Regions from separate parts of the Vibrio sp. BS-M-Sm-2 genome, predicted to be linked through region 1. Evidence: predicted binding sites of a transcription regulator. Region 1 holds the regulator's gene; each other region holds the start of a gene.

Region 1 (5,433 bases):
CAATGCTGCCGGCATGAAACCTCTACCAGCACCAACTAACTACCTTGCACAAGAAGGGATTGTTGAGCCTTGGAATAAGTATATGCCAAAAGCTCTCTACCTTGAGCAGACTGAGCGTTACTGGCACGAAACCATGGGGTTGGTTTGGCAAAGCCTGCGTGATTGGCTTGATACAAGTAATGACCCGGTCGAAGAGCCTATTGTTGTTCCCGAAGCATCCAACCTTGTTGAAGGTGGCAGTGACGTTTCTGCAGCACAGTCTCAATAAGCAGATTGCATAAAATATTCAGTAAAAAAAAGCCGAGACATCAAAGATGCCTCGGCTTTTTAACATTCAAATATCCTAATACACTCAACGGGAATTAGTCACCAGCAAACATGTAACCTTCACCGTGAACCGTCACAAAAATTTGTGGGTTCTTAGGATCGAACTCCATTTTTGCACGCATACGACGGATTAGTACGTCGATGGTACGGTCATTAGGCGCATCCACACGGTGGCTAATCATATTGAGAATACGCTCACGGCTTAACACCTGATTTGGGTAAGAAGACAGTGCAACCAATAATTCGTATTCAGCTTTCGTCAGTTTAACCGGTTCACCGTTTTTGCTTAACGCACGACGAGGGATATCAAATGTCCACTCACCAAAACGAACCACTGATTCATCTTCTGGTTCTTCAGCCGCACCTGCTGCCGTTTTACGAGCGGCAGAAATACGCCAAAGTAGGTTTTTAACTCGAACCAATAACTCGCGAAGTTCGAAGGGTTTAGTAACATAATCGTCAGCGCCCATTTCAAGGCCTACAATTTTGTCGATGCTATCCGTGCGTCCAGTAACTAAAATAATTCCAATGTCTGATTGACTGCGTAATTCGCGAGTTAGCATCAATCCATCTTCGCCTGGTAAGTTGATGTCCAGCATAATGAGGTCAACGTTGTTTTCTTCTAACACGCCTCTCATTTGAGCGCCGCTTTCGGCTTCGCTAACTGTGTAACCTTCGTTCTGGAAGTATCCAACCAGTTTACTGCGGGTTACCACATCATCTTCTACGACTAATACGTGATAGCTCATCTACACCACTTTTCTTATTTAATAGTTTCAGTGACTATTCTATTCATAACTCGTAACAATTCTAGTAGTACACGAGATAAAAGCCAGAAACATGGATTTTTTTTGATACAAGACAATCTTAAACCTTGCTATTTATCTTCCATCGCAATTCAATATAGGCATTACTACTAACGAGTAACTTTGCGTTTCGCAAATAACCTTGTTATTCAGCCTTCGTACCCTAGGTATTACGAAAGACGATATTAGGATTAATCAAATGAAAGAAACGAAAGCATTCAACGAGCAAAGAGCCGAAATATACTGGTGGCTATCAAGCTTATTCGCCAAAGAGCTCACCCAAGAAGAACTCGATCACTACCACTCTGTTGAGATTCGTTCTTTCCTAACTGGTTTAGGCGAAAATGAAACACTAAAGCCTGCGATTGATCGCTTAGTCGATGCACTGAACCGTCTCCAAACACGTGAAGATGCCCAACTAGAACTGTCTGCAGACTTTTGCGATCTTTTCTTAAAGACAGACAAACACGGCGCTCTTCCTTACGCTTCCATGTATATCGGCGAAACTGGCCTTTTAAATGATAAGCCTGCAAGAGATATGGAAGAGATCATGGCCAAGCACAACTTAGTCGTGAACCAAGACTTAAAAGAGCCAGCAGACCACATCGCTATCGAACTCGATTTTCTTGGTAACTTGATCATCCGTTCTAATGAAACGGATCTTGAAGAAGAACTCGAAAAATCGTTCGCCGTTCAACAGCAGTTTATCGAACAACAACTGCTTACTTGGGTGCCAAGGTTCAACGTAAAATGTCATGACGTTGACGAATTCGGTTTCTACGCTTCAGTCTCAGCTCTGCTACTGGCATTCTGCACATTAGACACTCAATACCTCGCTGGTGAATAAGTTTATTGGATGATTTGGTAAACAAATTCAGCAGAATGTGACAATTCACCCGGATTTCTGGGTGAATTTTATTGCGAGTAATTTCTAGTCAGTCTAAAATTGTGACCGCAAACGATAAAATATGAAACATTCACGAAATGCTATGCTTATTAAAGTTCAGAGCATTTCGGTGTTAAGACAAGCCGCTCAATAGCGGTTTTTTGTTTTTTAGCACTTTAGTACCCAAAGAGCCCTACAAATTTAAGCTCTTAGTTAGGTAGCTTAACGGCTACTTCATTCCGTACTTTGGGAAAGTAGCTTCTAATAGGATAAAACCATGGCCACTATCAAAGATGTCGCTCGCTTAGCCGGCGTATCAACAACAACCGTTTCTCACGTAATCAACAAAACTCGCTTTGTTGCTGAAGCGACTCAAGAAAAAGTAAACAAAGCAGTAGATGAACTTAACTATGCGCCAAGTGCAGTTGCTCGTAGTTTGAAGTGCAATACAACACGCACTATCGGCATGCTAGTTACTCAATCAACTAACCTATTCTTCTCTGAAGTTATCGATGGTGTTGAGAGCTACTGTTACCGTCAAGGTTACACTTTGATCCTGTGTAATACGGGCGGTATCTATGAGAAGCAACGTGATTACATTCGAATGCTTGCTGAGAAACGTGTAGATGGCATCTTAGTGATGTGTTCTGACCTAACTGAAGAACTTAGAGAGATGTTAGACCGTCACGCTGACATCCCTAAAGTAATAATGGACTGGGGTCCAGAGAGTTCTCAAGCTGATAAGATCATCGATAACTCTGAAGAAGGTGGCTATCTAGCAACCAAATACCTCATTGAACGCGGTCACTCTAAGATTGCTTGTTTAAGTGGCCACTTAGACAAAGCAGCATGTGTTGAGCGTATCGCTGGTTACAAGCGTGCACTCAATGAAGCAAAGATTACTGCCGATGATGATATGATCATTGAAGGTAACTTCGAGTGTGATACGGCTGTTCTTGCTGCAGAGCAAATCGTAGAGATGGAAGATCGTCCAACCGCAGTATTCTGTTTTAATGACACAATGGCACTAGGCCTAATGAGCCGCCTGCAAGAGAAAGGAATTCGCATTCCTGAAGATATTTCCGTGATTGGTTACGACAACATCGAACTGGCTGAATACTTCTCTCCACCGTTAACTACGGTTCACCAACCTAAGCGTCGTGTTGGTAAGAATGCATTCGAAATTCTGTTAGAGCGCATAAAAGATAAAGATCATGAAAAACGCGTCTTCGAAATGCACCCTGAAATTGTTGAGCGAAGTACAGTTAAAACGTTAAATTAATTGACAACTCGAGTTTAATTGCATCAAGCGCACCTTTAGGTGCGCTTTTTTTATCAACAGCTATAATGAACTCATATGCACAAAGGAAAGATCATTAATTGAAGCAACATCACATTTTGAAATATCAACTGTGAGCCTCATTCAACAAAAACTTTATTCTATTCAATCAGTCACGCACAGGGCAAACCACTTGAAAAAGTGAGACGCAAAGCTTCCGGCCTAAACCACTCGTTGGTATGGTAGCGGGGTTACCGATGGCAAAATGCAGTAAGTACTAATAATTTAGTAATTTACGGCTTATTGACAATTTAATTGCAACATTTTGCTAATCTCTCGGACCTGCTTATTTGGTGGCGTAGTTCAAATACACCGAGATAAATAACATGGATAAACCGATACTAAAGGACTCAATGAAGTTATTTGAGCCCCTAGGAAAAATAAAATCACGCTCAATGTTTGGTGGCTTCGGTCTTTTTGCTGATGACACTATGTTTGCTCTGGTTGTAAATGACCAGCTGCACATACGAGCAGAAAAATGCACAACAAAACAATTCGAACAACAAGGGTTTCAACCGTACGTCTACAAAAAACGTGGTTTCCCTGTCGTTACTAAATATTTCGCTTTACCTGAAGGCCTGTGGCAAGACCAAGAAAAAATCTTGCAGCTTGCAACCACGTCTCTAGGTTTTGCTAAAGAAGAAAAAGCCGAGCAGTCTTCTGCTAAGCCTACTCGACTCAAAGATCTGCCTAACCTTCGACTCGCTACTGAACGCATGTTGAAAAAAGCAGGGATCGATTCCGTAGAACGTTTATATGAATCAGGCTCTGTAAACGCATTTAACGCCATCAAGGAATCGCATGCGTCTTCTGTCAGTATTGAACTACTTTGGGCGCTAGAAGGTGCGATCAATGGTACACATTGGTCAGTTATACCGCAGCAGCGTCGTGAAGAGCTTATCAATCGCGTCAATTAGCATTGTCAGTGCAAACTATCTACATAACTAAGCCGCATTTTTGCGGCTTTTTTTATATCTACTGAAAGTTAATCTAAGCTTTGCCTGTCTATCTATACTATCGGTATGCATTGAAAATTTAGAGGAAGTATCAATGAGTAAGAAAATGATATTGGGTATTATATTGGTAGTAATCATCGTCTTGTTAGGCGTCAATTTTGGCCAATACCTCACGCTTGAAAATGCCAAGGCCCAACAAGCCGTTTTAAATGACTACATTGACAGCAACTTTATTGCCGCCGCCGCTATCTATTTTGTTGCGTATGTAATGATCACTGCTTTCTCAATTCCTGGCGCCGCTGTTGTTACCCTGCTTGGAGCTGCTCTATTTGGCTTCTGGAATAGTTTACTGCTGGTATCTTTCGCAAGTGCAATTGGTGCTACCCTCGCTTTTCTAAGTAGCCGCTATCTGTTACGTGACTGGATTCAAACCAAGTTTGGTGACAAGTTAGCGACAATTAACAAGGGCGTTGAAAAAGACGGCGCATTTTACTTGTTTTCTCTGCGTCTAATTCCTGTATTCCCATTCTTCCTTATCAACCTGTTGATGGGTCTAACTCCTATGTCGGTGAGTCGTTACTACATTACGAGTCAAATCGGGATGTTGCCGGGTACTGCTGTTTTCTTGAATGCAGGTACTCAACTCGCAGAAATTGATTCACTTTCGGGCATCGTGTCGCCTTCAGTACTATTGTCATTTGCATTACTGGGTATATTCCCAATTATTGCTAAGTGGTTGATGGGGAAGTTTCGCTCAACACCAGTGGCTGAATAACGTATATAGCTAAATAACGCATATAGCCAGATAAGGTTCTATTTCAATGAAGATCTTCAGTGCATCGAATCCGACAGAAGCCCACATCATCTGTGGATTACTAGAAAGTGAGAATATTGCGTGTGAAGTCCGTGGGGAGGGTTTGTTTGGTTTGAAAGGTGAAATCCCATTCACAGAAGAAACTGACCCTTACGTATGGTTATATGAGCCAGAATTGGCCAGTAAAGCCCGCACGATTGTTAATGACTACCAAAAACAGCAAGATTCTATTATCTATGAAGAGTGGCGTTGTAGTAAATGTCATGAAGTTAACGAAGCTCAATTTGGTTCATGCTGGCAGTGCG
Region 2 (5,433 bases), 370 kb from region 1:
CTGGCATTGCGATTTCAGACCCAAGCCACCTGTCTTGCGTGAGTAATGATTTTGGCTACGACCACGTATTTTCGCGTTATGTAGAAGCGGTAGGTCGTAAAGGTGATGTGTTGTTCGGTCTGTCGACTTCAGGTAACTCGGCCAATATTTTAAAAGCGATTGAAGCCGCTCAAGCTAAAGGCATGAAGACGATTGCATTGACGGGTAAAGATGGCGGTAAAATGGCTGGTTGTGCTGATATCGAAATCCGAGTGCCACATTTTGGTTACGCAGACCGTATCCAAGAGATTCACATTAAGATCATTCATATTGTGATTCAGCTTGTCGAAAAAGAGATGGAATAATAATTTTACAGATATTTAGAGCCTAGGTTTGTGGCTCTATTGGTTTTAATAGGGAGTAGATTAAACCATGTGTGAATTGCTCGGTATGAGCGCGAATGTGCCAACTGATATTTGTTTTAGTTTCACCGGCCTGATGCAGCGTGGAGGTAATACCGGACCGCATCGTGATGGGTGGGGAATCACCTTTTATGAGGGGAAGGGCTTTCGAACGTTCAAAGATCCTAACCCTAGCTGTGAATCAAAGATTGCTGAGTTAGTTCAAAACTACCCAATTAAAAGCCAAGCTGTTGTCAGTCATATCCGTCAAGCCAATCGTGGTGGCGTTAATCTAGAAAACACTCACCCATTTACTCGTGAGCTTTGGGGACGATACTGGACCTTCGCTCATAATGGCCAATTAACGGATTACGATGATCTGGTTAGTGGTCGTTTCAGGCCTGTCGGTGAGACGGACAGTGAACTTTCTTTCTGTTGGTTAGTGAAACAATTAGAAGATCGTTTTCCTGAACCACCACAGGACATGGAAGGCATGTTTCGCTTTGTTGCAGAGTGTTGTGACCAGCTGCGTGAGAAAGGTGTCTTTAACATGCTACTCAGTGATGGTGAGTACGTCATGACCTACTGTACGAATCACTTATACTGGATAACAAGACGTGCGCCTTTTGGTAATGCGAGCCTGATTGACGAAGATGTTGAGATAAACTTCCAAGAAGAGACTACGCCAAATGATGTGGTTACGGTCGTCGCAACGCAGCCTCTAACATGCAATGAAGAGTGGTTTAGAATGAAGCCAGGCGAATACGCCCTGTTTCATTTTGGTGAGCTGATCGGTAATAACCATAAAGCGTTGGAAGATATTGCTTACGCACCTAAAAAAGTTGCAAGCCAAGCGCCAACTGAGCCATTGAGCTAAGTATTCCGAATAGTATTATTTTGAAACGCATAAAAGAAAGGCCGCTTACTGAACTAATGAATCAGTAAGCGGCCTTTTTTGATTTAGTTTCTGACGAATTACTCTTCTGCGTAACCGTGTTTGCCCAATGCCTTACCGTCTAACACAGCCTGCCCATTTAGCATTGATAAACGATCTTCCGCGAACCATTTGCAGACCATAGGGTAAATGCAGTGTTCTTGAGTAAGCACTCGGCTTGCCAGCATATTAGCATCATCATCTTCAAATACTGGAACCTTAGCCTGTAAGATCACAGGGCCACCATCAAGTTCTTCGGTAACAAAGTGGACGCTAGTACCGTGTTCTTTGTCTTGCGCATCAATAGCACGCTGGTGGGTGTGTAGACCTGGATATTTAGGTAACAGGGAAGGGTGGATGTTGACCATTTTACCCGCATAGTGACGAACAAACTCTGAACTTAGGATACGCATGTATCCTGCTAGTACGATTAAATCGGGTTGGTAGGCATCGATCTGAATCATCAATTCATGGTCAAACTTTTCACGTGAACCAAAGTCTTTTGGATTCACTGAATGTGCGTCAACACCTGCGGCTTTCGCTCGTTCTAATCCAAAAGCCTCTGCTTTGTTCGAGAAGACAGCCTTAACTGAAGCATCAATCATATTGCTATCACAGGCATCCAAAATTGCCTGTAAATTACTTCCGCTTCCTGAAACTAACACAACGATGTTTTTCTTAGAGTGACTGGTTTTATTTGAGTGATTGTTTTTCATAGAGTGGGTCATACGATTGATTAACGGGACTGTTTACAATGTACCCACATAAACTAAGGTTTTCTGCGGGCTAAATAGCAAAATGAGGACCATTAGGTCCTCATTGATTAACTAAGTAAGTGCGCGTATCACTTATTTGATTTCAACTTGCTCTTCGCCAGCTTCAGCGTTTGCGATCTCACCGATAACCCAAGCGTTTTCGCCTTCAGTTTTCAGTAGTTCAACAGCAGCGTCTGCTTGATCTTTAGGTAGAGCAACAACTAGGCCTACACCACAGTTGAAAGTGCGGTACATTTCAAATGTCTCCACGTTACCTTTCTCTTGTAGCCAGTTGAAGATAGCAGGCCATTCCCAGCTCTTGCCATCAATGACTGCTTTAGTACCTTCAGGAAGTACGCGTGGGATGTTTTCCCAGAAACCACCACCTGTGATGTGCGAGATAGCATGAATGTCATGCTCTGCAATCATCTTAAGTGCCGATTTGATGTAAATCTTAGTGGGTTCTAGTAGGTGCTCACCGATAGTGCGACCTTCTAGCTCTTCACTCTTATCAGCACCAGAAACTTCTAGAACTTTACGAATTAAAGAGTAACCGTTTGAGTGTGGACCACTTGAGCCAACAGCGATAAGTGCGTCACCTGCTGCTACTTTAGTACCGTCGATGATGTCAGCTTTCTCTACAACACCAACACAGAAGCCAGCTACGTCGTAGTCGTCGCCTTCGTACATGCCTGGCATTTCAGCCGTTTCACCGCCGATTAGTGCACAACCAGCTTGAACACAACCTTCAGCGATACCAGAAACAACGTCTGCTGCTGTATCTACATCTAGCTTACCTGTTGCGTAGTAGTCTAGGAAGAATAGCGGCTCACCACCTTGAACGATTAGGTCGTTCACACACATTGCCACTAGATCTATACCAATGGTGTCGTGTTTTTTCAGATCCAAAGCAAGGCGAAGTTTAGTACCAACACCATCAGTACCTGAAACAAGTACTGGCTCTTTGTATTTCGTTGGAAGTTCACATAGGGCGCCAAAGCCACCAATACCGCCCATTACTTCAGGGCGACGAGTGCGTTTAACAGCACCTTTAATACGGTCTACTAGTGCATTACCTGCGTCGATATCAACACCAGCGTCTTTGTAGCTTAGAGAAGAAGTATTACCACTCACGGGATAGTCCTCGAACTTAAGTTGGATGTGAAAACGGCGCTATTCTAACAGGGCTTGATTACCAAGAGCAAACGTTTGCGCGGTTTTTTTTATTAGAATAAAGATTCTGAAATAACCACAAAGTTCGTGTATAATCTACAGGTTTGTTTAAATATTGCCGGAGTTGGAAATGAAAGTTGTTGAAGTGAAACACCCGCTAGTAAAACATAAAATTGGCCTGATGCGTGAAGGTGAGATTAGCACTAAGCGTTTTCGTGAGCTAGCGACAGAAGTGGGTAGCCTTCTAACATACGAAGCGACATCAGACTTTGAAACTGAGCGCGTAACGATTAACGGTTGGAACGGTCCAGTTGAAGTTGACCAAATTAAAGGTAAAAAAGTAACTGTAGTGCCAATCCTACGTGCTGGTCTAGGCATGATGGACGGCGTTCTTGAGCACATCCCAAGTGCACGTATCAGTGTTGTTGGTATCTACCGTGACGAAGAAACGCTTGAGCCAGTACCATACTTCAACAAGCTTGCATCTAACATCGACGAGCGTATTGCTCTAGTCGTAGATCCAATGCTTGCGACAGGTGGTTCTATGATCGCGACTATCGACCTGATGAAAGAGAAAGGTTGTAAGCACTTTAAGATTCTTGTGCTTGTTGCTGCTCCTGAAGGTATCGCTGCTCTAGAAAAAGCGCACCCAGACGTTGAGCTTTACACTGCTGCAATCGATGAGAAGCTAAATGACAAGGGCTACATTGTTCCTGGTCTTGGCGATGCTGGTGATAAGATCTTCGGTACTAAGTAATTCGGTTTCAGCTTAAGTGACTCTAAACCGTTTCTTAACTCGCTGAATTAGCCGTATTAATAAAAAGGGAGAGCATTCAATGCTCTCCCTTTTTTGATCTTGTTGGTTTGTGATTCTTTTGAATCTACGGTTACCTATTCATTAATCGATTTGAGCTTTATCTACCACAGTGTTGTCACCTAGCTCATCTGGAAGTACTAAGTTAAGTAGAATCGCGACGATACCGCATAAGCTTACGCCTTGTAGGCTAAAGTCGCCGATGCCAAATGCCATGCCGCCAATACCGAAGACTAACGTAATGCCCACAATCACAAGGTTACGTGATTTGTGTAGATCGACTTTGTTCTGAATTAGAGTATTCAAGCCTACGGTTGCGATAGAACCAAATAGTAGAATCATGATGCCGCCCATCACAGGAACCGGAATTGTTTGGAGTAGTGCGCCTAGCTTGCCAACCAATGCAAGAACAATGGCTGTTACCGCAGCCCAAGTCATGATCACCGGGTTGAATGCTTTAGTCAGCATTACCGCGCCTGTTACTTCACTATAGGTTGTGTTTGGTGGAGCGCCCAGCATCGATGCAGCAATCGTTGCCACGCCGTCGCCTGTGATTGTACGGTGCAGGCCTGGCTTCTTAAGGTAGTCTTTACCCGTCACGTTGGAAATCGCAAGCATGTCACCTACGTGCTCAACGGCTGGTGCAATCGCGACAAACACCATGAAGAAGATAGCGTTGATGTTGAATTCAGGCATAGTGAAGTTTGGCAGTGCCAACCACGACGCTTGTGCAACAGGTGCGAAGTCGACTGCGCCATAAACCAGGCTTGTTATGTATCCCGCAACAATACCACCGAAGATTGGTAGTAGCTTAAGGAAGCCTTTAGAGAACACACTGATGACAATTGTCACTAACAGTGAAATCGAAGAGATCCACAGTGCTGCGTCTGCATCAACAAGTTGAACTGCGCCATCACCTGTTTTACCTAGCGCCATGTTTACCGCCACAGGCGCAAGGCCTAGACCGATAACCATGATTACAGGGCCAACGACCACAGGTGGAAGTAACTTGTGGATGAAGGCTACGCCACGTACTTTAATCAACGCACCCATTAATACATACACAACACCCGCCGCCATAAGACCGCCCATGGTTGCACCTACACCCCAAGTTTGAATACCAAACATGATAGGCGCGATGAATGCGAAAGAAGACGCTAAGAAGATTGGCACTGAACGGCGTGTAATAAGTTGGAATAAAAGGGTACCGATACCTGCGCCAAAGAGTGCAACGTTAGGATCGAGTCCAGTCAGTAGCGGCACGAGTACAAGCGCACCAAAAGCTACGAACAGCATTTGTGCACCTTGCAGAGCATTCTTCATGTTATGTCCTTAAAAATGGTCGTTATATGAAAAGTGAAAAATAAAATTCGCAGG
Region 3 (5,433 bases), 730 kb from region 1:
CTTGCCACCGAAACCAACATACTTGTACCAGAAGTCAGCGATGCCAGCTTCTACTGCGATACGAGCAGTAACGTCAGATGGAAGCACAGACTTACGGTATTCAGCGTCTTGCTTATCAAACGCGTCGGTTGCAGGCATAGAAACTACGCGTACTTTCTTGCCTTCAGCTGTTAGTTCAGCAGCAGCGTTAACCGCTAGTTCAACTTCAGAACCTGTTGCGATAAGGATAAGCTCTGGCTTGCCTTCACAATCTTTCAGGATGTAACCACCCTTAGCGATGTTTGCTACTTGCTCAGCGTCACGATCTTGTTGTGCAAGATTTTGACGAGAGAAGATCAGAGATGTAGGGCCATCTTTGCGCTCGATTGCCAGTTTCCAAGCCACTGCAGACTCAACTTGGTCACATGGGCGCCATGTGCTCATGTTTGGAGTCAAACGTAGAGAAGCGATCTGCTCAACCGGTTGGTGAGTAGGACCATCTTCGCCTAGGCCGATTGAATCATGAGTGTAAACTTGGATATTCTGAACTTTCATCAGAGCAGCCATACGCATTGCGTTACGCGCGTATTCCATGAACATTAGGAATGTTGCGCCGTATGGTACGAAACCACCGTGCAGAGCGATACCGTTCATGATCGCCGTCATACCGAACTCACGTACACCGTAGTGGATGTAGTTACCAGAGAAATCAGCTGCTTCAAGAGACTTAGAACCAGACCACATGGTTAGGTTCGAAGGCGCAAGGTCAGCAGAGCCGCCCATGAACTCTGGAAGCATTTGACCAAACGCTTCTAGTGCGTTTTGAGATGCTTTACGTGAAGCGATGTTTGCTGGGTTAGCTTGAAGATCAGCAATGATTGCGTTTGCTTTCTCTTCCCACTCAGCTGGTAGTTCGCCGTTAGTACGACGTTTGAATTCTGCTGCTAGCTCAGGGTAAGCCGCTGCGTATGCGTCAAACTTAGCATTCCACGCAGCTTCTTTAGCCGCGCCTGCTTCTTTTGCATTCCACTCAGCTGCGATATCTGCTGGGATTTCGAAAGGACCGTGTTCCCAACCCAACGCAGCTTTAGTTGCTGTGATTTCATCAGCGCCTAGTGGAGCACCGTGACAGTCATGCGTACCCGCTTTGTTTGGCGAACCAAAACCGATAATAGTTTTAGTACAGATAAGTGTTGGGCGAGGATCTGCTTTAGCCGCTTCAATAGCAGCGTTGATAGCATCAGAGTCGTGACCATCTACTGCTGGGATTACATGCCAGCCGTAAGCTTCAAAACGCTTAGGTGTATCGTCAGAGAACCAACCTTCAACTTCACCATCGATAGAGATACCGTTGTCATCCCAGAAAGCAACCAGCTTACCAAGACCAAGCGTACCTGCTAGAGAACATGCTTCGTGAGAAATACCTTCCATCAGACAGCCATCACCCATGAATGCATAAGTGTAGTGGTCTACGATGTCGTGGCCTTCTTTGTTGAACTGCGCAGCCAGTGCTTTCTCAGCCATTGCCATACCAACAGCGTTAGTGATGCCTTGACCTAGAGGACCAGTCGTTGTCTCGATACCAGGAGCGTAACCGTACTCTGGGTGACCTGGAGTCTTAGAGTGCAGTTGACGGAAGTTCTTAAGGTCTTCAATTGAAAGCTCGTAACCTGCAAGGTGAAGCAGAGAGTAAATCAACATTGAGCCGTGGCCGTTAGACAGGATAAAACGGTCGCGGTCAGCCCACTCTGGGTTTGCTGGGTTGTGGTTCAAGTGGCCACGCCAAAGAACTTCAGCGATGTCAGCCATACCCATAGGTGCGCCTGGGTGGCCTGAATTTGCTTGTTGAACACCGTCCATGCTAAGTGCGCGGATTGCATTGGCTAGATCTTTACGAGAAGGCATGTCTGCTCCTGAGTACATAAGCGATTTAAAAAAGAGATAATTGCTAAAGTTTTCATTTTTATTAGCGCGGGTATTCTCTCAAACGACTATTGCTACTGCAAACGTTTTACTGGCATTTTAACGGTCATTTTTCGCAATTTTCGAACATTTACATCACTTAGCAATGGCTTACCCTGTTCAAGACGCAAACGTTTAGTTATGACATATCATAAAAAAGAGCTTGTAATTCGACCGCTGGAATTTAGAATAGCCGTCTAGATGTAGAAACACCTACAAAATATACTGTATTTAATGGCGGCGCTTCCTGACTTGCGACGCCATAAACTATTTACACCAAAAACTAAAAGTGGAGCTCTCATGGCTAAGCACCTATTCACTTCTGAATCTGTTTCAGAAGGCCATCCAGATAAAATTGCAGACCAAATCTCTGATGCTGTTCTTGATGCCATCTTGGAACAAGATCCAAAAGCACGTGTTGCTTGTGAGACTTACGTTAAAACCGGCATGGTTATGGTTGGCGGTGAAGTAACAACGTCTGCATGGGTTGATATCGAAGAAATCACTCGTGAAACAGTGCGTGAAATTGGTTACGTTCATTCTGATATGGGCTTTGACGCTGACTCTTGTGCTGTTCTTAACACCATTGGTAAGCAGTCTCCGGACATCAACCAAGGTGTTGATAAAGAAGATCCTAAAGAGCAAGGCGCAGGCGACCAAGGCATCATGTTTGGTTACGCGACTAACGAAACACCTATCCTAATGCCAGCTCCAATTACTTACTCTCACCTTCTTGTTAAGAAGCAAGCTGAAGTACGTAAGAGCGGTAAGCTTGACTTCCTTCGCCCAGATGCAAAATCTCAAGTTACGTTCCAATACGACCAAGGTAAGATCGTTGGTATCGACGCTGTTGTTCTTTCGACTCAACACTGCGATTCAGTAACAACACCTGACCTACGTGAAGCAGTAATGGAAGAGATCATTAAGCCAGTACTTCCTGCTGAGTGGATCAACAAAGACACTAACTTCTTCATCAACCCAACAGGCCGTTTCGTAATCGGTGGCCCAATGGGTGACTGTGGTCTAACTGGTCGTAAGATCATCGTTGATACCTACGGCGGCGCAGCTCGTCACGGTGGTGGTGCATTCTCTGGTAAAGATCCATCAAAAGTTGACCGTTCTGCAGCTTACGCGGCTCGTTACGTTGCTAAAAACATCGTTGCTGCTGGCATGGCCGACCGTTGCGAGATTCAACTGTCTTACGCTATCGGTGTTGCTGATCCAACATCTATCATGGTTGAAACGTTTGGTACTGAAAAAGTAGCTCACGAAATCATCATTGAAGCAGTTCGTCAAAACTTCGACCTACGTCCATACGGTCTTCAAGAGATGCTGAACCTTCTTCAGCCTATCTACAAGCAGACAGCGGCATACGGCCACTTTGGTCGCGAAGAGTTCCCTTGGGAAGCGACTGACAAAGCAGCAATCCTTGCGGACTTCGCTGGCCTAAAATAATTTAGCCACTGCGATTTGTTTCTTTAAAGCCCTTACTTCTTAGTAAGGGCTTTATTTTTATGTACTTACCGAACTCTCATTCACCATACTCTTCTCTAATACCCTTCTTTACCGTTAACCACTTAGTATAAAAAGCCACTGATAATTTGTGTTTTCTAACACTACTGACAATAGTTAAGGTAACTCCTAAGCGATCAAGCTCACATTTAACTTAAATTAATTCAGTCTGATAACGCTCGTTAAATGCACGCTAGAACAAAAACTAGGATGACAAAGAGCAATTTAGCTCAACCCCATAACTCTCACACAAGCCACATCGATGAGCCTTATGGAATTATAACTAGGACGTTATTTAACTAGGGGGATCTATGCCTCGTACCGCGCACCCATCCGAACTGAACGATAAAAAACACAAGGTCAGCGATAAGGATTACGCTCGCACCATTCCTTGCAACCAAATCAGTATTTCTGCACCCTTTCATTGGTTGTCGCTTGCTCTGCATGACTTAGTAAGAATGCCATTAATCAGCGCATTTTACGGATTGTGCTTTATGGGAGCGGCAATTGCGATTGTTCAACTTGTCCAATGGCAAGGAACACACTTGGTCGTAATGCCAAGCCTTATCGTGTACATGCTGATAGGGCCGTTTCTTGCTCTGGGCTTATATGACGCAGCCTGGGAAAGAGAAAAAGGCCACAACGCCAGCCTACTGCACTCGATGAAAGCCATTACTCGCAACTCCACCCACCAATGGGCCTTTGCGATTGTATTGATGGTTGCGATGATATTCTGGATGCGTATTGCTGCGTTATTGCACGCACTCTACCCTTCAGTGCAAGGTGCACCATTGGCTGAGTTCGCTCCCTTCTTAATTACGGGTTCTGTGATTGGTTTTGTTATCGCAAGCCTCATATTTAGCATCTCAGCATTTTCAATTCCGTTAATGATGGAGAGACGCGTTGATGTGATGAGTGCGATTTTCACTAGCTTTAATGCCGTGAAATCGAACATTCCTGCAATGGTGGTTTGGGCAAGTATTATTTGTGCCGGTATTTTGGTGGGTTTTGCCACCTACGGCATCGGAATGATCGTCACCATGCCGCTACTTGGTTATGGTACATGGCACGCTTATCACGAGATAATTAAGAAAAAACATCACGTGTAAAACATCGCTAGATCAACAAGCAATGTTATGATGAGGCCTTAGCTTAAACGCTGAGGCCTTTTATTTGGAGTTAACAACGTTTGTCTTACACCCCGCAACAACATCGAGCAAATAAGAAGTTGGCCGAGTGCCTAGCTATCGCTAATCAACATTTCTCCCGTGAATTCCCATGCCCAACTATCACTTACAAATTAAGAGGAAAGGCAGCGGGAAAGGCCTACCTTCAGCTTAATGAAATTAAGCTCAACCATGTACTCTTCGCCGAAAATGAAGATGCCTTCATTAACGAGGTGCTGCCTCATGAACTGGCACATCTGATCACACATCAAGTATTTGGACGAGTGAGACCTCACGGGAATGAGTGGAAATACGTAATGGAAAAGGTATTCAACGTACCAGCCAAAACAACCCACAGTTTTGAGATCACCTCTGTGCAAGGCAAGACCTTTGAATACCGCTGCAACTGCACGGTTTACCCACTTTCGATTAGACGTCACAACAAGGTATTACGTAACCAATCAAGCTACCGCTGCCAACAATGTAATCAAACCTTGGCCTTTACAGGCACACAACTCAGCTAGCACCCAATACTCGACACACGTGAGATTCAGTAACCTGCTCGTTTTTTTTCAGGAAATTGCACTCCACTGATTGGATGATTGAAATGTAATAGAGAAATCTATCACTTGAGTGCTAGACTGATGTTTATCATACTTTTATCAGTCTTTTTCTATGCAAAAACTCACCTTCAAAGCATTTGGCCTACCTGTGTCTTTTTACTTATCAATAGTATTTGGCCTACTGGTAACCCAAAGCGTTTTCGCCGCACCACCGAGCTCATTCTCCAAAGCAAAAAGAGAAGCGGTGAAGA
Region 4 (5,433 bases), 1.3 Mb from region 1:
ATTGAGTATAGAAATCTTCGATTAGAATCTGGTTTGGCTCTAGGCTTAGCTTGATATTTGGCTCGATGAACATGTCATCATCAATGGTCACTCCTTCTGCTTGCAGAGAGAAAATGGCTTTCTGCTGCTTCCATAGTTCAAAGGGCAGTTGGATATTTTCTAAAGAGGCATCAAAGGCTGCGAGGTGACCATCTTTCCACTCTACGTCGCTACGCAGAATATCTAAGCTGTTGATGTGGTTGATCTGAATACCTGCCACATTCCACTCTTTATTCAGTAGACTTTGAGCTTGTTTTTCGTTTAATCGCAAACTATCTATTGTCACATTCACCAACGACCAATCATGTTGATATTGTTCAGCTTGTCCGGAGATTTTGGCGCCACGCCAATCAAATGAAGCACCATAAAGGGTGCTGTCACTCGGCTTGAGATCTAGGTCAATCAACAGATTATCGAATGCTTCACCTTGCCAATACAGTTGTGAGGCAGAGAGTTGGGTTTTTCCATAAGGTAGCAGTGAGTTGTCGTCTTCCCATTTTGGTGCGGAGATCTGAAGGTCGATGCCTCGCGCATTAAAGTCTGGGGTCGAGAAATCTAGATTATTGATCGCCAGCTGACGCAGCTTGAGGTTTGGTTGGGTAAACACTGATGTGAGTGTTGTTAGATCGTCGGCTTCTAACTGTAGTCCGCTGATCAACACAGAGTCTAAAACCAGTTTGGCTTCAAGGAGAGAGTCTGGGCTGAACCAAAGATCGATCTTGTCGATATATAGAGGTGTCTGTTTTTCGGGTTGGCTTTGGGTTATGCCCATTAAGGTGATGTGATAAGGCGCCTGATAACCCACATCTTCAATGAACACAGGTTGTTCAATCGTATGTTTGATAAAAAAGTTAGCAACATCCGCACGGTATTGGGTCTGCAGGCTTAATAGCAACGCTGCGATAGTTGCAACGGCGATAGCCAACACAATGCCGAACACCATCAATACCTTTTTCATTCCTTGAAAGCCTTAAATTTCAATAGTCTCAAAATAGAGTGGAACAAAAAGAGTCAGGCAGCAACAAAAAAGCCCCTCAAAAGAGGGGCTTGCTACAAAAATATCATTTTAAATTGGGCGTTTGCTTTTGGCTAAGCCCGAGCAGATGATTGGATTAGTCCAGTTGTGGGCCTGCCGCAACCAGTGACTTACCTTCAGCGTTGTCCGTGTACTTATCAAAGTTGTTGATGAAGCGCTCTGCTAGATCTTTCGCTTTGCTTTCCCATTGTAGAGGGTCAGTGTACGTATCGCGTGGGTCAAGGATCGCTGGGTCAACATCGTGCAGTGCTAGAGGCACTTCTAGGTTAAACATAGGGATAACCTTAGTCTCAGCCTTATCGATTGAGCCATCTAGGATAGCGTCGATGATGCCGCGAGTATCTTGGATAGAGATACGTTTACCAGTACCGTTCCAACCTGTGTTCACTAGGTAAGCTTCAGCGCCAGCCGCTTCCATACGCTTCACAAGTACTTCAGCGTACTGAGTTGGGTGAAGGGTTAGGAATGCCGCACCAAATGCCGCAGAGAAGGTTGGTGTTGGTTCAGTAATACCGCGCTCAGTACCTGCTAGTTTCGCAGTGAAGCCAGATAGGAAGTGGTACTTGGTTTGCTCTGGAGTCAGTTTAGAAACCGGAGGTAGTACACCAAATGCATCAGCAGTCAGGAAGATAACTTTTTGAGCGTGACCTGCTTTTGATACTGGCTTAACGATGTTGTCGATGTGGTGAATCGGGTAAGAAACACGAGTGTTCTCAGTTTTTGAACCGTCATCAAAATCGATAGAGCCATCGCCACGAACCGTTACGTTTTCTAGCAGTGCATCACGACGGATTGCATTGTAGATTTCTGGTTCTGCTTCTTTAGATAGACGGATGGTCTTCGCGTAACAACCACCTTCGAAGTTGAAGATACCGTCGTCGTCCCAACCGTGCTCATCATCACCGATTAGCTGACGTTTAGGATCCGTTGATAGAGTTGTTTTACCTGTACCTGATAGACCGAAGAATACCGCTACGTCGCCTTTCTCGCCGACGTTTGCGCTACAGTGCATTGAAGCGATACCTTGCAGAGGAAGTAGGTAGTTCATCATTGCGAACATACCTTTCTTCATCTCACCGCCGTACCAAGTACCACCGATGATTTGAACACGCTCTGTGAGGTTGAAAGCAACAAAGTTTTCAGAGTTTAGACCTTGCTTTTCCCAGTTAGGGTTCGTTGTTTTAGCACCGTTCATGACCACGAAATCAGGTTCGAACGTCGCTAGCTCTTCGTCAGTTGGACGAATGAACATGTTCTTAACGAAGTGCGCTTGCCACGCTACTTCTGTGATAATACGTACACTTAAGCGCGTATCTGGGTTAGCACCACAATAACCGTCAATGACAAACAGACGCTTGCCAGATAGCTGAGTTGTCACAAGCTCTTTCAGCTCACTCCATACTTCAGTTGTAATCGGTTTGTTATCATTTTTGCCCTGATCTGACCACCACATGGTATCGCGGGTCGTGTCATCTTTAACAATGTACTTATCTTTTGGTGAGCGGCCAGTAAAGATACCAGTGTCAACTGCAACCGAGCCTAGTTCCGTTACTACGCCTTTTTCGTAGCCTTCCAAACCTGGCAGTGTTTCTTCAACGAATAACTGCTCGTAGCTAGGATTACGAAGAACTTCAGTAACGCCAGTCAGTCCGTGCTTAGTTAGATCAATTTGTGCAGCCTTAGTATGTTCCATAACGGTCATAGGTGCTCCTTGTAGGATATTTTGTAGGGATTTTGTATTAATTTTTTATTGTTATCTGCTCACCATGCTAGCAACGAGACTCGGGGGAAACAGGGATACAGCTCAAAAAATATCCATATTAACCATGAGGTTTTAAGTGTCTCGTCACATATTGGCCTAACTAGTCTATCCTGTACGCAAACCTTTGCGCTAGGGGCGAGAACATTATTAATTGATTAAAATTAAGCGGTGATTTTATTACGAGATGTTACGGAGTTTGCGCTATTTTGATCACAAAAAAGGCCAGCTTAGCGCTGACCTTTTTGGGGTAAATTACGTGTTTTTGGTACGCTGTAAATTAATGAACCGTATTGCTGCCTTTATCTGCTGCTTCTGCGTACAGAGCATCAACATCGTTCTTGTCGAACGAGTAGTTTGTGCCACAGTAATCGCAGTGAAGACCAACGCTTCCTTCGGTGCTTAGGATGTCGTAGATCTCTTCTTGAGCAACGGTAATGATAGCAGCGCCACTTCTTTCGCGAGAGCACCCACAGAAGAACTGAACTGGTTGTGGTGTGAACAGTTGTACTTTTTCTTGGTTGTACAGGCGGTAAAGCAATTCGTTCGCTTCTAGAGAAAATAGCTCTTCGTTTTTAACGGTGTCTGTTAGTTGCTCTAGGTGCTCGAAGTCATCTGGCGAACCAGTGCCGTCTGGCATCACTTGTAGCAACATACCTGCAGCGTGTGCTTTACCTTCGTGCTCGCCAGTGCGCAGCCATAGACGAGTCTTAAGTTGTTCCGAGTTAGCGAAGTAGCCTTCAAGTACTTGGGCAAGCGTGTCACCTTCAAGACCAACGATACCTTGGTAACGCTCACCTTTCTTAGGATCGATGGTGATCACTAGGTGACCTTTACCCATTAGGTCGTGTAGACCTGCGTCGTCTGCGATATCGCCTTCAAAGCGAGCAACACCACGGATCTTTTGATCGTGATCGCCATTGATAACTGCTAGAGATACTGGACCGTCACCTTGCAATTGCATAGTGATAGATCCTTCAAACTTTAGGGTCGCAGTTAATAGCGTTGTTGATACCAGTAGCTCACCCAGTAGTTTTTGTACTGGCGCTGGGTATTCCTTGCTAGAAATAATCTGTTGGTACGCTTCATCCATTTGTACCAATTCACCACGTACTGATAGGTCTTCAAATAGGTAGCGATTTAAAACATTACTTGTAGACATTGGGTCTGCCATTTGGCTATTCCTTCTAGCTTATTGATGCTTGAACTTGATGATGTCACGACGTTGCTTCTTATCAGGGCGACGCTCTGGAGCTGGGTTATGAGCATTTAGTTTACGTTGTGTCGCAAACTCTTCTCTTTTTGCCAAGCTCTCGGTGGTTTCTTCATAGAGGGTTTGAGCAATCGGAGCTCCGCCACGATGGGCTGAGATTTTCTCGATCGTAACCGTCTTTTCTTCATTACCTTGGCGCAATGTAATCACAGCCCCAAGTTCGACAATTTTACTTGGCTTGCTGCGCTGACCATTATAGTGGACTTTGCCACCATCGACCATGTTACGAGCAATAGACCGAGTTTTGTAAAAGCGTGCTGCCCACAACCATTTATCGAGTCTGACAGCTTCATTAGAAGTTTTCATATAGGGCTGTGCCTTATTAAGTGAGAAATGAATGCGGTTTAACTGTAGTGAACAGTGCGCAACATGTTTTTGATGATGCTTATCACATTAGATAGAGGTTTTATGTGGAGGCGGTTAGCATTTTTTTCAAGTCATAATACAAAATAGCCATGTAATGCCGATTTATAGATTTGCTATGATATAGTTCAGGATCTTATGCTTAAATAAGCTCGGTATCGAACGAATGAATAAAAAAGCTGAAAGTTTAATAATTTACAGCGTTTGCCGTCATGAAAAGGGGCAAGGAAAGTGAACTTTTTAGAGCTCAAGAATCGCGTAGGAAGTTCTCCTGTGTTGAGCCGCTTGTTAGAGAACGGATTTGTAATCCAGCAGAAACTAAGTCTAGCGACGTGCTGTGTATTGATTGCAGCTTCCGCATGGATTTTAGGACAGCTTGCATGGTTTATTGAGCCTGCTGAGCACACAGTCGTGCCTTGGAAAGCAACAGCTTCATCGTCTTCTACTCCTCAATCGACCCTTGATATCTCTTCTTTGCAGCAGAGCAACATGTTTGGTGCTTATAACCCAACCACGCCCGCTGTAGTTGAACAGCAAGTTATCCAAGATGCACCAAAGACGCGACTGAACTTGGTTTTGGTTGGTGCGGTAGCGAGTTCAAATCCAAAATTAAGCTTAGCGGTGATTGCCAATCGCGGTACACAAGCGACTTATGGGATTAATGAAGAGATTGAAGGCACCCGAGCTAAGCTTAAAGCCGTATTAGTCGACCGCGTAATCATTGATAACTCAGGGCGAGACGAAACCTTGATGCTTGAAGGTATTGAGTACAAGCGTTTAGCTGTCTCAGCGCCTGCAGCACCTCGTAGTTCTTCTTCGGTTCGTGGTAATAACCCGGCTTCTGCAGAAGAGAAGCTTGATGAAATTAAAGCGAAGATAATGAAAGATCCGCAACAAATCTTCCAATATGTTCGATTGTCTCAGGTGAAGCGCGACGATAGCGTTATTGGTTATCGTGTGAGC

What was found. Region 1 encodes PurR, which represses purine synthesis genes. Its sites were predicted from a motif close to TNANGNAAACGTTTNCNTNA; they were not measured.
Region 2: purM (phosphoribosylformylglycinamidine cyclo-ligase) is a predicted target of PurR. The motif match lies at 3,267-3,286, and genes of this name have one in related genera.
Region 3: metK (methionine adenosyltransferase) is a predicted target of PurR. The motif match lies at 2,065-2,084, and genes of this name have one in related genera.
Region 4: pckA (phosphoenolpyruvate carboxykinase (ATP)) is a predicted target of PurR. The motif match lies at 2,950-2,969, and genes of this name have one in related genera.

The regions. Positions count from the first base shown of each region.
Region 1 covers NZ_CP167894.1:3,106,823-3,112,255, reverse strand. Annotated here, with positions in the region: gene elyC (envelope biogenesis factor ElyC) at 1-268, shown strand, start outside; gene torR (two-component system response regulator TorR) at 363-1,076, opposite strand; gene torD (molecular chaperone TorD) at 1,333-1,980, shown strand; gene purR (HTH-type transcriptional repressor PurR) at 2,297-3,301, shown strand; cyclic di-GMP riboswitch class I at 3,472-3,557, shown strand; gene AB8613_RS14280 (TfoX/Sxy family DNA transformation protein) at 3,685-4,275, shown strand; gene AB8613_RS14275 (TVP38/TMEM64 family protein) at 4,409-5,089, shown strand; gene AB8613_RS14270 (DUF2007 domain-containing protein) at 5,136-5,433, shown strand, end outside.
Region 2 covers NZ_CP167894.1:2,738,367-2,743,799, forward strand. Annotated here, with positions in the region: gene lpcA (D-sedoheptulose 7-phosphate isomerase) at 1-344, shown strand, start outside; gene AB8613_RS12630 (class II glutamine amidotransferase) at 412-1,257, shown strand; gene purN (phosphoribosylglycinamide formyltransferase) at 1,356-2,030, opposite strand; gene purM (phosphoribosylformylglycinamidine cyclo-ligase) at 2,163-3,203, opposite strand; gene upp (uracil phosphoribosyltransferase) at 3,373-3,999, shown strand; gene AB8613_RS12650 (uracil-xanthine permease family protein) at 4,141-5,379, opposite strand.
Region 3 covers NZ_CP167894.1:2,381,384-2,386,816, reverse strand. Annotated here, with positions in the region: gene tkt (transketolase) at 1-1,884, opposite strand, end outside; gene metK (methionine adenosyltransferase) at 2,242-3,396, shown strand; gene AB8613_RS11025 (DUF2189 domain-containing protein) at 3,765-4,562, shown strand; gene AB8613_RS11020 (SprT family zinc-dependent metalloprotease) at 4,643-5,143, shown strand; gene AB8613_RS11015 (endonuclease) at 5,295-5,433, shown strand, end outside.
Region 4 covers NZ_CP167894.1:1,758,887-1,764,319, reverse strand. Annotated here, with positions in the region: gene AB8613_RS07940 (AsmA family protein) at 1-997, opposite strand, end outside; gene pckA (phosphoenolpyruvate carboxykinase (ATP)) at 1,152-2,777, opposite strand; gene hslO (Hsp33 family molecular chaperone HslO) at 3,115-4,008, opposite strand; gene hslR (ribosome-associated heat shock protein Hsp15) at 4,027-4,413, opposite strand; gene gspC (type II secretion system protein GspC) at 4,702-5,433, shown strand, end outside.